One region of the Peribacillus sp. NPDC094092 genome, then DNA from elsewhere that is predicted to be linked to it. Evidence: a T-box and tRNA genes for the amino acid it is inferred to sense, from the RefSeq annotation. Region 1 holds a T-box; the other regions hold tRNA genes.
What was found. The T-box of region 1 lies ahead of argS (arginine--tRNA ligase). A T-box ahead of a tRNA ligase gene usually reads a tRNA of that ligase, here a tRNA-Arg.

Region 1 (4,078 bases):
CAATCAACGACAAAGCAAAGTATATGGCAGATCGTCAATACCTTGGTGCCGTTCATCATTTTATGGTACCTAGCATATATAAGTCTTTCCGTTTCTTATTGGTTAGCTTTAATTCCAGCTGTGTTTGCTGCTGGCTTCTTGACAAGGATATTCATCATTTTTCATGATTGTACGCATCACTCATTTTTCAAGAACCGCCGTGCGAATAGAATAGTCGGTACGATCATGGGTGTTTTGACTTTATTCCCGTTTGATCAATGGGGACATGATCATTCTGTGCATCACGCAACAAGCGGTAATTTGGATAAGCGGGGTACAGGGGATATTTGGACCCTTACGGTGGATGAGTATTTGGCTGCACCGCTTAGAATTCGTTTTGCCTATCGTTTTTATCGCAATCCATTTGTTATGTTTGGTTTGGGACCGATTTATGTTTTCCTTCTTAAAAACAGATTCAACCGTAAAGGCGCTAGAAAGAAGGAAAAAATGAACACGTATTTGACGAATGTAATAATCGTCGCTTTAGTGGCATTGCTTTGCCTGGCAGTAGGCTGGCAGTCGTTCCTTCTGGTACAAGGTTCCATCTTCATGATTTCTGGTTCAGTGGGCATTTGGCTGTTTTACGTCCAGCATACATTCGAGGACTCTTATTTCGAAGTGAATGAGGAGTGGGAATATGTATTGGCGGCAGTGGAAGGAAGTTCTTTTTATAAGCTTCCAAAACTGATGCAGTTCCTTACTGGCAATATCGGATACCATCATGTTCATCATTTAAGTCCAAGGGTACCTAACTATAAATTGGAAATGGCGCACAATAATACGGAGCCTTTAGAGAACGTTCCAACGATCACTCTTGCGACAAGCTTGCGCTCACTCCGTTTCCGTTTATGGGATGAGGAATCCAAGAATTTTGTCAGCTTCAAGGACATTAAATATTTAACGAAAAAAAGTGTCCCCGTTCAAGTGAAATCTGAACTGTAACGGTCATTATCATTCCAGACTCCCTTCATAATCCTTGGATTTTGGGGAGTCTTTGCTTCATATTAGGAACTCGATAAAGGAGAGAACTTAAAATGATTCGAATTGTCATTGCAGAGAATCAGCAAATGCTGTTAGAGGCAATAAGTTCTCTACTCAATCTTGAAGAAGATATAGAGATTGTCGGGAAAGCCAGCAATGGGGAAGAAGCGATGGCCCTTGTCCGCCATTTACAGCCTGATGTGTGTATCATGGATATGGAGATGCCTGTAATGAGCGGACTTGAGGCAGCAGAAGCATTAAAGTCATATGCATGCAAAGTGGTCATTTTAACGACATTTCGAAAGACTGGTCATTTTCAACTTGCATTGAAAGCTAATGTAAGTGGTTATTTATTGAAGGATAGCCCGGGTGAAGAGTTAGCCTGCTCGATTCGCGGCATAATGGGCGGCAAGCGAATTTACTCCCCAGAACTTATAGATGATTCTCCCGGCAATAATGACCGGGAAATGGGAGTGTTAGGGCTGTTGGCCGATGGTCAATCCAAAATGGAAGCGTCCAATAAGCAAAGCGACACAATGGGGACAGTAAGGAAATATTTTTCGGCCATCAAGGATAAAATGAAGGTGCCGGCTGGTTAGGATTTGTTTCTAAAATCCTGTTGACACGTATTTTTAAATTGTGTACGATGGATTAAATTATAATATTGAAAATTCTGTGATGAAGAGAGTAGTTCATTTCGAAATGGAAAGCGAGTTAGGGATGGTGGGAGCCTAATGCAGGACGGATGAATGAAGCGCACTTTGGAGAAATTTCTTGAAACGTTTAGTAGGGAACATCGGGGAGTCACCTCGTTAACAATGGAAAGTGGTCACAATTTGTGGCAACTAGAGTGGTACCACGGGAATTCATGCTCTCGTCTCTTATTTAGAGGCGGGGGCTTTTTTGTTTAGGAGGGAAAATGTCGATGAATAAGCCAATTGCAGAATTGATTTCAACTGCTTTGAACAATGAAATGCCAGCAAGTGATATAGAAAAATTAATGGAAAAGCCTAAATTGATGGAATTAGGTGATGTCGCCTTTCCATGCTTTACTCTTGCAAAGAAATTCAAAAAATCGCCTCAAGTGATTGCGTCTGAAATAGCCCAGCAATTGAACAGCGAGTTGATTCAAGAAGTGAACGTTGTGGGTGGTTATCTGAATATCTTCGTCAATCAACAGATGGTGACGGAAAACGTGCTGCAAACGATATTAAAGGAAAAGGATCAGTATGGTTCTCTGCAGCCTGTACAGGAAAATGTCGTGATTGATTACTCATCCCCGAATATCGCCAAGCCTTTTTCCATGGGACACTTACGCTCAACGGTCATAGGGAATGCACTGGCTAACATTGCCGAAAAAAATGGCTACAATGCCGTGCGTATTAATCATTTGGGAGATTGGGGCACGCAATTCGGCAAGTTGATCGTCGCGTATAAGCTGTGGGGCGATAAAGAGGCCATCGAAGCTGCGCCGATCCAGGAATTATTGAAAATCTATGTGAAGTTCCATGAAAGAGCTGAAACGGATGAATCGTTGAATGAACAAGCACGCGCCAGCTTCAAGTCGCTTGAAGATGGGGACGAGGAAGCACTGGCGCTGTGGAAATGGTTCAGGGATGCGTCTTTAAAAGAATTTGAGACGATTTATGATTTATTGGGCATCCGTTTTGACTCCTATGCCGGCGAAGCATTTTACAATGACAAAATGGATGCTGTTGTCGGGGAGCTAAAAGAAAAAGGCTTGCTTTCCCTATCCGAAGGTGCCTATGTCGTGGAATTGGAAGATATGCCTCCTTGTCTGATTACGAAAACCGATGGGGCGACACTTTATGCGACGCGTGATTTGGCTGCAGCCATGTATCGTAAAAAACAGTATGGGGCGAAGAAAACATTTTATGTTGTCGGAAATGAACAATCCCTGCACTTTAAGCAACTTTTTAACGTCATTGAAAAAATGGGATATGATTGGTCAAAAGATTTGCAGCATGTAGCATTTGGCATGATGTTAAAAGACGGCAAGAAAATGTCGACACGTAAAGGGAAAGTCGTGCTGCTAGCGGATGTATTGGCAGAGGCGATCGAAACGGCGAAGCGCAATATTGAAGAAAAAAATCAAGCGCTTGAACAGAAGGAACTGGTTGCAAGACAGGTTGGTGTAGGGGCGGTCATCTTTAATGATTTAAAAAATAACCGCATGAACGATATTGATTTTTCATTAGAGCAAATGATGAATTTTGAGGGGGAAACGGGTCCATATGTACAGTACACATTTGCACGGATTTCCTCATTGCTTGAAAAAGGTGAATTTAAAGAGCAGGCAATCACTTTTGAAGCTTTAGGAGAATATGCGTGGCCTGTCATCCAGCTGTTGGAGCAATACCCGATCATTGTCCAAAAATCATTTGAACAAGCCGATCCTTCTCAAATCGCCAAATTCAGCCTGCATTTATCGCGTGCATTCAATAAGTATTATGCACATTCGAAAATCTTGGTTGAAGATGAATGGAAACAAATGAAGCTATCATTCGCTTTTTCTGTAGCGATTGTATTAAAGGATGCGCTAAGTTTATTGGGAATTTCTGCGCCGAATAAAATGTAAGTTCAAATATCCCTGTAAAAAAGAATCCATTTCGATCTTTCGAAATGGATTCTTAAAAATGATGACATCGAAGATCGTGATATAAAGTGAAAGATGGCGGGAACCCTATAGCGGGTGCCCGCCTTTTCGAAATGAAAAATGCCCTTACTCCCAAATGGGAATAAAGGGCATGTACCCGTGAACAGATCACGGCGATAATGAATTAATAAGCCAGGCTGAATAGGGCTTTGATGTGTGATAGATAGCGAACATTACTTGCTTCTTTCATCAATGTAGCCGGCAGGCCTTTAAGGGAAGTGTTATTGGCCCCAACGGTTGCCACCGCATCCTTACGGCCCAGGCTCGCAAGTGTACCTGAGTTTACAGGTGAAAATTCTTCAAGTTTCTTGCCTTCAAAGGCTGCATAAAGGTTGTATCCGACTAGCTCACCCATTTGCCAAGCATTTTGTGCAGTAGGGG
Region 2 (4,078 bases), on a different contig from region 1:
TCGTATAGTAACCATACGTTGTAATGATGACATCCGGATTTGCAGCAATCATCGACTCTTCATCAATTTTTGCCCATCCGTCCAATTCAGCAGCAGCATTATCCGCTGAAATAATAGTAAGCATCTCATTCATGAAAGTATTTTTTCCAGGTGTGTATATATCCGGTGAAGGCGAAACTTCCACTAAAACGGTCTTCCTATCCTCTTCCTTTACGGACTTGGCCTTTTCCTGGATATCCTTGAGTTTCGTTTTCATATCCGTAACGATTTCTTCTGCCTTATCATGTTCTCCCGTTGCCTGTCCAATCATTTCAATAGACTTATAGACTTGGTCAAAGCTTTGTGCATCATTGACTACGAGAACATCTATTCCAGCATCCTTAAGTTGCTGTAAACCCTCATTTGAATTATGGGCACTTGATGCATGCGCAAGAACAAGATCAGGCTTCATGGAGACAATCAGCTCTGTGTTCATTTCCATTCCGCCAACTTTTTCAATTTCTTTCGTTTCTTCCGGGTAATTATCATTGTCGGATACACCGACGACCTTTTTTCCCAAACCAAGTGCAAAGACCACTTCCGTATTACTTGGTATCAACGAAACGATTTTCTTCGGTTTTTGTTCTATCGTTACTTTTTCCCCAGTTGCATCTTCAATCGTAACCGGGAAAACTTCGTGTTGAGCATGATTTGTTTGCTGCTTTTCTTTTCCTTCATCCTTAGCGTCACTGCAGCCAACCATCAAGCCTGCAGTAAGCAACATCAACAGCTTCAGACCAAAAATCTTTTTCATTTTCATTCCCCACAATCTTTTCATTTAATTTCTTCCCACCTAAATAAAGAAAACTCATTCCCGGAAGATACCCCCAAAACAAAAAGCACCTCCCGTTAAACGGAAGGTGCTTGTATGGCAACAATATCATTACGGACTCTTTCTTAGGGTCTGCCACACACCTTCCCATCCGCGTAGGTTACAGGTGTACGAATTCTGGCAGGTCTCCTGGCTCATGGTCATCGTCAACGGCACCTTCCCATATCTCATACAGTGGTATACAGCCGTCAGCTCCCATTTACAGTGGCGGGACCGCGCTGGCATTTCACCAGCTTCCCTTTTAAGTCATTAAGACACCAAATCGTTCTTATGTATATAATTTTCACTGCCTTCATTATACACCATGTAAGAATCGATTATTATATGATTTTTCTGAACAGGTTGGAAATGCCCCGCCCAACTTCATTGATTCGAGGAATTTTCAATCAATGACGCAAACCCATCGACTGATAATCAGGGTGAAACCCGTACTCGATGCAGGGCATGCATCCCTTGGTTCCCTTGAAGCTCCCCCAGGTTCGGTGGTGACTGGAGCATTTATGAAGATTTTTTTCATAAGTATGTGCTATAAGCTTGAAAAGTTTGCCTATAAGAAATATAATAAATAAGTCGTCGACTTATTTATATGTCCCAGTAGCTCAGCAGGATAGAGCGACAGCCTCCTAAGCTGTAGGTCGTAGGTTCGACTCCTATCTGGGACGCTAATTAAAAACCCTGTTACAACGCGGTTATTCGCTTAGTAACAGGGTTTTTTTCTGTAATTCATATGGTGTAACCACTACTTCATCAATCTCTATAGGTATAAAAAGGTCTGAGCCCTGTAAAACACAGAACTCAGACTTTTTATATCAAGATACCTATCTTTACTTTTCGATTAAGCCTATCTCGTTGATTTTTTCCTCAAAAACAGGTCCGAAACTTTCAGAATAAGTATTCGTTAAATGTCTATTGTCCCGATAAATTATAACATTACCAATAATGGGCTGAAATTTACCGTTTACCTTGAAGTAATCTGTTAAGTCAATTTTATGCAATGATTTATTCTCTTTTTCAAATTGTCTCCAAAAGCTTTCGTCTTTCTGATTATCTACTGAATTCATTTTTTTTGTAGTTTCTTCTAGTCCATCTGTTTCTAGTGATTCCAGTACATTAAAACTATATCTAGGATCATCACGAACCGCTAATACTTCAATGCCAAATTCATCTTTAACATACTGCAGCTGATCAACCATTTGTTGCTGTATTTTATTATTGGGCGTATCAGAAGCTGTAGCGTGAGAAATGACAAGATCTACATCTGCATCCTTTAGATAATCGAGAACATTATTGACCCAGATACCTTTCAAATCATCATCCGCATAACCTGTTGAAAAACGTGTACCTGAACGAGTCATATTCAATACACGATAATTTTCACCTTTTGTCGCTTGTAATATGGCACCTAACCAATGCTCTGAATGGGAACTGCCGATCAGGGCAATTGTAGCATCGTAATTTTCAGTTTCGCCATATTCCCCAATTTTCAAGTCACTTTCCTTTAACCCTTGATTACTGCCGTCCAAATGCGCTTTTGGCAAATCATCAAAGACTTCGGAATATGATGGAATTGGTTCTTGATCAGGTATATCGTCAGGGTTTTTTACAGCTAACGCTCCTGGATAATTTTTATCGTTTATATTATTTTCCAGCCTATTTTGATCGATATATGTTCCAATTAAAAGTGATGCAATCAAAAGTACATTCACACTGCCCATTATCCCAAGTCTCTTGAATGAGAATTTATTGTCCTTCGAGCTTCGGATTGGTTCTTCTATAAATCGAGTCATTAAAAACGATAGGGCAATTGATGAAATGATAATAAGAGTTCCGACGATGAATCCTGGAGTTTCCTGGACATTATAACGATAGAACTCCAATAATACCCAATGCCACAAATAGATTCCAAAAGCAATTCCACCTAGCTTCACCATTACCGGCGAACCTAAAAAGCGTTTGACACCATATTTCGTATCGCGTGTACCAGACAATACAATGAATAATGCACAGGTCATTGGCCATAAGGCAATATACCCTGGAAACATTTCAGATACATTGAAGACTATTCCAGTTAAAATTAATCCGATTAATCCGAGCCAGCCTATCACTGTAGCAATATATTTATTTACCTTGATTGCTGATAAATTGATACAGAGCAAACTGCCCAAAGCAAATTCCCATACACGTGTCATCGTAATGAAATAAGCCCATGGCTGATTGACGGAGGTTAAATATATTGAATATATAAAAGAAGAAACAAATAATATTACTAAAATGGTATTGATTAATGTTTTAACTTTAGTTAATTTATATTTTTTTATTAAAAATAAAATTAAAGTGAATACCAAAAACCAGATGATATAAAATTGTCCTTGTATGGACAAAGCCCAAAAGTGTTCAACAGGCGTTTTCATTTGGCTGGAATCTAAATAATCCGTGCTCGAAAAAGCCAATTGCCAGTTTTGATAGAAAAACATTGAGGCAAATACTTCATGTATAGTTTTATCTAAAATTGATTTAGGTAATAAAAACCAACTTAAAACCAGAACAATTGCAAGAATGAAAAATACAGAAGGAAGTAATCTTTTCATTAACTTTGTGACATATGGCCGAAAACGATATTCCCCTGTACGATTAATTGTGGAAACAATTGAAGTGGTAATCAGAAAACCTGAAATTACAAAGAAAACATCAACACCGCCAGAAACACGATTTAACCATATATGATATACCGCTACAAGCAGTGCGGCAACAACGCGCAGCCCTTCGATTTCTGGTCTGAATTTACTCTCAATATTAATTAATGGTTGATTCATTTGATCCTATCTCCTACTTTTTCGTCATGCATACAATTTAAAATTATATCACTTTATAATAATGATTTGTCAATATAGTAAAAATGGTTCTTTAATTTTCACGAGCCCGGAGCTTTTCCCAACTTATCAACCAGGCCCGCTTACAGAAATTGTACGTTGACTGGGTACGAAGCCCATCCGCTTTTAAAGTCAGTCCACCAGGGGACGACGAAAACGTGGGCATGCTCCATCTGACGGGGTTTGTTAAACTATCTAATTCAAAACATTCCCGCAAAAAATCGAACAATACAAGTCAACCTGTTTAATAGTAAAGGAAGTTGGTTTTATTACATGGATTTCTGGATAAAATCATGTTTTTTAAAAAATATATGTTTTAACCTGTCCCATCCGGGTA
Region 3 (4,078 bases), 680 kb from region 1:
AGAGGCCAAGAGCGATGAAGCAAACACGGAAAAAGTACTCAGGGAACTGGAAGGCGTGCCGAAAGAGGAGAGAACGGCGAGATTTTATTGCGCCTTGGCACTAGCGTCACCTAACCAGGAAACGATTACGGTATCGGGAACGATGGAAGGCTTGATTACAGAACAGCCTTCAGGAACGAATGGATTTGGTTATGATCCCATCTTTTTTGTTGAGGAACAGGGAAAAACAAATGCCGAATTGACAAAAGAGGAAAAAAACAAAATCAGCCACCGTGCCAACGCATTGAGGGCTCTAGATGAAAAACTTGATCTATTTCTAAAAAGGGAAGAAGGAATGTGACGATGAAAGTGCTAATAATGAGTGACAGTCATGGCTTAACTCATGAAATCAGCATGATTGCCGAACGTCATAAACAAGAGGTTGCTGCCATGATCCATTGCGGTGATTCAGAGTTGGAAAGAAATGATCCTCACATGACGCAGTTCTTCGCCGTTCGTGGGAACTGTGACTATGATTCGGCATATCCGAATGATATTGTGGAGAGTATTGCAGGCAAGCGTTTCTTCCTTACGCATGGACACCTCTATAATATAAATATGACCTTGATGAACCTTTCTTATAAAGGTGATGAGACAGGGGCGGATATTATTTGCTTTGGCCATTCCCACGCTGCAGGCTCAGAATTGATTGACGGCAAGCTCTTCATCAACCCGGGAAGCATACGGCAGCCGCGTGGACGAAAAGAAAAAACCTATGCCATTTTGAATATCGGAAATGACCAACTTGAAATCATCTTTTATGACCTTGAAGGAAAAATCGTTGACGAACTAAGAAATGCTTATCGAATGGAATGACTTCATGTATTATAACCAGGAAGCGTTTTTACCCGCTTCCAGGTTCATAAAAAAGAAAAAACTTTTTATGAAAAACCGTTGACTTTCTTATGGTATCCTACTATAATAAGAAGTGTCCTAAGGGAACAGTTAAGGTAATACATAAGTTTTACCGCAACTTATATCATAAACGTCTCAGTAGCTCAGCTGGATAGAGCAACGCCCTTCTAAGGCGTCGGTCGGGAGTTCGAATCTCTCCTGGGACACTAACTTAGTGGATTTAAATCCCGCTACGAAAACCTTCTATATCGTTTAGTGAAACGGTCAGTATAACGGTCATGTAAGATATTACACCGTATATCGATTTATCCTACTAACAATATAGGAGGTTTTTTTGTATGACCAAAAGAAAAGAATTATTAGATGTTGAAGTAGAAATAAGTGATATATGATACCTTCGAATTGTTCGATAAAGTGTATTCCTCATTTTTTTCTGCAAACTTCATTTAAATACCATGATAAATATTGAATTAATGGTAGACGTGTTCTAAAACTCTTCAAAATTAAATATTACTAGTATTGCAATGAGTATTATATTAAGTTATAATAAGAATCACTGTTACGGTCTAAGTTCGAAAAGTGGCCGTTATACTGAACTGAAGAAAAATAGCGATATGTCTCAGTAGCTCAGCTGGATAGAGCAACGCCCTTCTAAGGCGTCGGTCGGGAGTTCGAATCTCTCCTGGGACACTAACTTAAAAAAGTCAAAACCTTCCAAGGTTTTGGCTTTTTTTTTCTTTTTTGAGCTGTATAAGTTAATGTGGGTAATTTCGATGCGTGTCCTTTTATGATGTTCGTATAACGATAAAGAAGATTTTTATTTCATATTTATCGCAGGTGGATGACCTTTAATGTCGAACTTGTTATAAATAAGGAGATGTTTAGATGAATAAAGATCGATTATTCAAGTTCATTCAAACTTCCACTCGGGGCAATTTTTTCTCAGTCGAAATAACCGAAGATGGAACTGAAGTGGTCCAATTAGCCAAGGAGTTAGAAAAAGAAGGAAGAATCAAGTTGAGGGAATGCACACGAAAAGAACAAGGTGTTTATCTGGAAGGACTACTTAAGTTTGTACCTAGCTAATACTCTTGATGAGCGCTGACGGAGGTATTTCATATGACAGAAAAAAGGCATCCGTGATCGGATGCCTTTTTTTTATATCTAATTCTATTTAATTTTTTTGCTTTCAGGTTGCTGGAGTAGTGAAAAAAACAGGAAAAACATTGACATAAATCAAACAAATTAATATTATGTTTATTATATTATAAACTTTATAGGGAAGTGTTTGTTTTATGAAGGGCGCTGAAATGTTTTGGAGTGCATCTCAGGATGAGCTTAAACAAGGGTATATCGAAGGTGAGAATCAATATGTTTGTTTGCTGTGCGGAAATGCAATTGAAAAGGGGATCGTATACCCGAAAGATGGGGTTCTTTATGAAGCGAAGAGGTATATGGGAATTCATATTGAACAGGCACACCGCTCCGTTTTTGAATATTTGATTGATCTCGATAAAAAACTTACAGGTCTGACAGACCATCAAAATCGCCTCCTCCGCCTTTTTTACCAAGGGAAGAATGATGCTGAGGTTCAGGAGGAAATGGGAATTGGGAGTCCTTCCACCATCAGGAACCATCGCTTTGTGTTGAAAGAGAAGGAGCGTCAGGCTAAGCTGTTTTTAGCCCTGATGGAACTTTTGAAAGATAAAGATGAACATGCTCCTGCATTTATCCCGCTTCATCAGAAAGCAAGGATGGTCGATGATCGTTATAACGTTACCGAGGATGAAAAGGTGACTGTGCTGAAAAAATACTTCCCTAAAGGCAGTCAGGATGCATTGAAGTCTTTCCCGCCAAAGGAAAAACAAAGACTGATCATTCTCCAAGAAATTATCAACCGTTTTGAAAAAGAGCGGAAATATGAAGAGAAAGAAATTAATCAAATATTGGGTGCCGTTTATCCTGATCATGTTCTATTGAGAAGATATTTAATAGAATATGGGTTCTTGGATAGAAAGCCTGATGGGAGCCAATATTGGCTGAAGAAATGAAGACTGGAGGAATGAAATATGGATCGTAAAAAAGAATTGAAGCAATTATATAAAGAAACGAAAGTTGAAGCTGGTGTATACCAAATCAGAAATACGGTAAATAATAAAGTCTTTATCGGAAGTACCAGGAATTTAAAGACGTTGAAGGGGAAACAATTTGAATTGGAAGTCGGAACAAATACGAATAAAGTGCTGCAAGGTGAGTGGAACGAATATGGGAAAGATGCTTTTTCTTTTGAGGTACTGCAAGTTTTGAAACCGAAAGAAACAGGATTTTTTGATGCTAAACGGGAATTGAAAAAACTTGAAGAAGAGTGGCTAGAAAAAATACAGCCATACGAAGAGCGGGGATACAATAGGATGAAATCCAACTGACTTATGCGCAGCCCTTAAAGATTCCCTGCTCCTGATTTACTTTTGAAACCATTCATTTTTATGGTAGGAGGGGAATTTGGGGATGGGTATCTAAAAAAAGGGTAGAAACTTAAGGCATTCTTCATTCATATAACGGTGTGTGTATGGGTGGATGTCATAAACCTATTCACGGATCCTTGGTTATTGGTGGTTCCTTTATCCCCTTGCACAAGGGAACTTCGGGTTTGAGTGGAAAGAAAAAAAGAATATAAGGACGGCTGAATTTGGGGGTGTTCGAAACAGCGAGTCATTTATGGCTCTTTTTTTTGCGTGAAGAAAATTAGGGGATCTCGCTTGTTGTTAGTTTTTAAATGGTTTAAGCTAGTAATGAGGGAGCTTTTTAAAAGGGGAAACCCATGGGGGACCTTCACTAAATATTTAATTTTAGGAGTTGCGAATGAAGAAAATAGGATGGACCATAACAGGGATAGGGACAATTGTTGCGCTGGGGGCCTTGCTTTATCCCATGAATGTTATTGATAAAACACTATGTATATATTTATTACTCGGCGGTGCAGGGCTAATGTTTGTCGGGTCTATGATCAGGGCTTTTCGGCTGCTGAAAAGATGATTGGATTTTAAGGTTAGGCAAAATTGTGCGATTAAGGTGATGACATGGAAAAAAACCAATTGAAATATGCCCAGCAGCATCTTGCTAATGAACGCACCTTCTTAGCGTGGATAAGAACGGTGATTGCAATAGTGGGGGTTGGTTTTCT

Region 2: it encodes a tRNA-Arg, which carries the amino acid that the T-box ahead of argS (arginine--tRNA ligase) is inferred to sense. The anticodon was not compared.
Region 3: it encodes a tRNA-Arg, which carries the amino acid that the T-box ahead of argS (arginine--tRNA ligase) is inferred to sense. The anticodon was not compared.

Annotation. Positions count from the first base shown of each region.
Region 1 is NZ_JBNNUC010000002.1:72,069-76,146, forward strand. It holds gene ACQKNS_RS09335 (fatty acid desaturase) at 1-981, shown strand, start outside; gene ACQKNS_RS09340 (response regulator) at 1,074-1,619, shown strand; T-box leader at 1,687-1,905, shown strand; gene argS (arginine--tRNA ligase) at 1,940-3,619, shown strand; gene ACQKNS_RS09350 (NAD(P)/FAD-dependent oxidoreductase) at 3,822-4,078, opposite strand, start outside.
Region 2 is NZ_JBNNUC010000003.1:469,857-473,934, forward strand. It holds gene ACQKNS_RS17940 (ABC transporter substrate-binding protein) at 1-799, opposite strand, end outside; cobalamin riboswitch at 974-1,146, opposite strand; tRNA gene ACQKNS_RS17945 (tRNA-Arg) at 1,460-1,533, shown strand; gene ACQKNS_RS17950 (acyltransferase family protein) at 1,696-3,684, opposite strand.
Region 3 is NZ_JBNNUC010000002.1:751,459-755,536, forward strand. It holds gene ACQKNS_RS12620 (XTP/dITP diphosphatase) at 1-340, shown strand, start outside; gene ACQKNS_RS12625 (metallophosphoesterase) at 343-855, shown strand; tRNA gene ACQKNS_RS12630 (tRNA-Arg) at 1,027-1,100, shown strand; tRNA gene ACQKNS_RS12635 (tRNA-Arg) at 1,511-1,584, shown strand; gene ACQKNS_RS12640 (hypothetical protein) at 1,780-1,980, shown strand; gene ACQKNS_RS12645 (DUF2087 domain-containing protein) at 2,190-2,945, shown strand; gene ACQKNS_RS12650 (GIY-YIG nuclease family protein) at 2,964-3,320, shown strand; gene ACQKNS_RS12655 (hypothetical protein) at 3,757-3,930, shown strand; gene ACQKNS_RS12660 (YidH family protein) at 3,975-4,078, shown strand, end outside.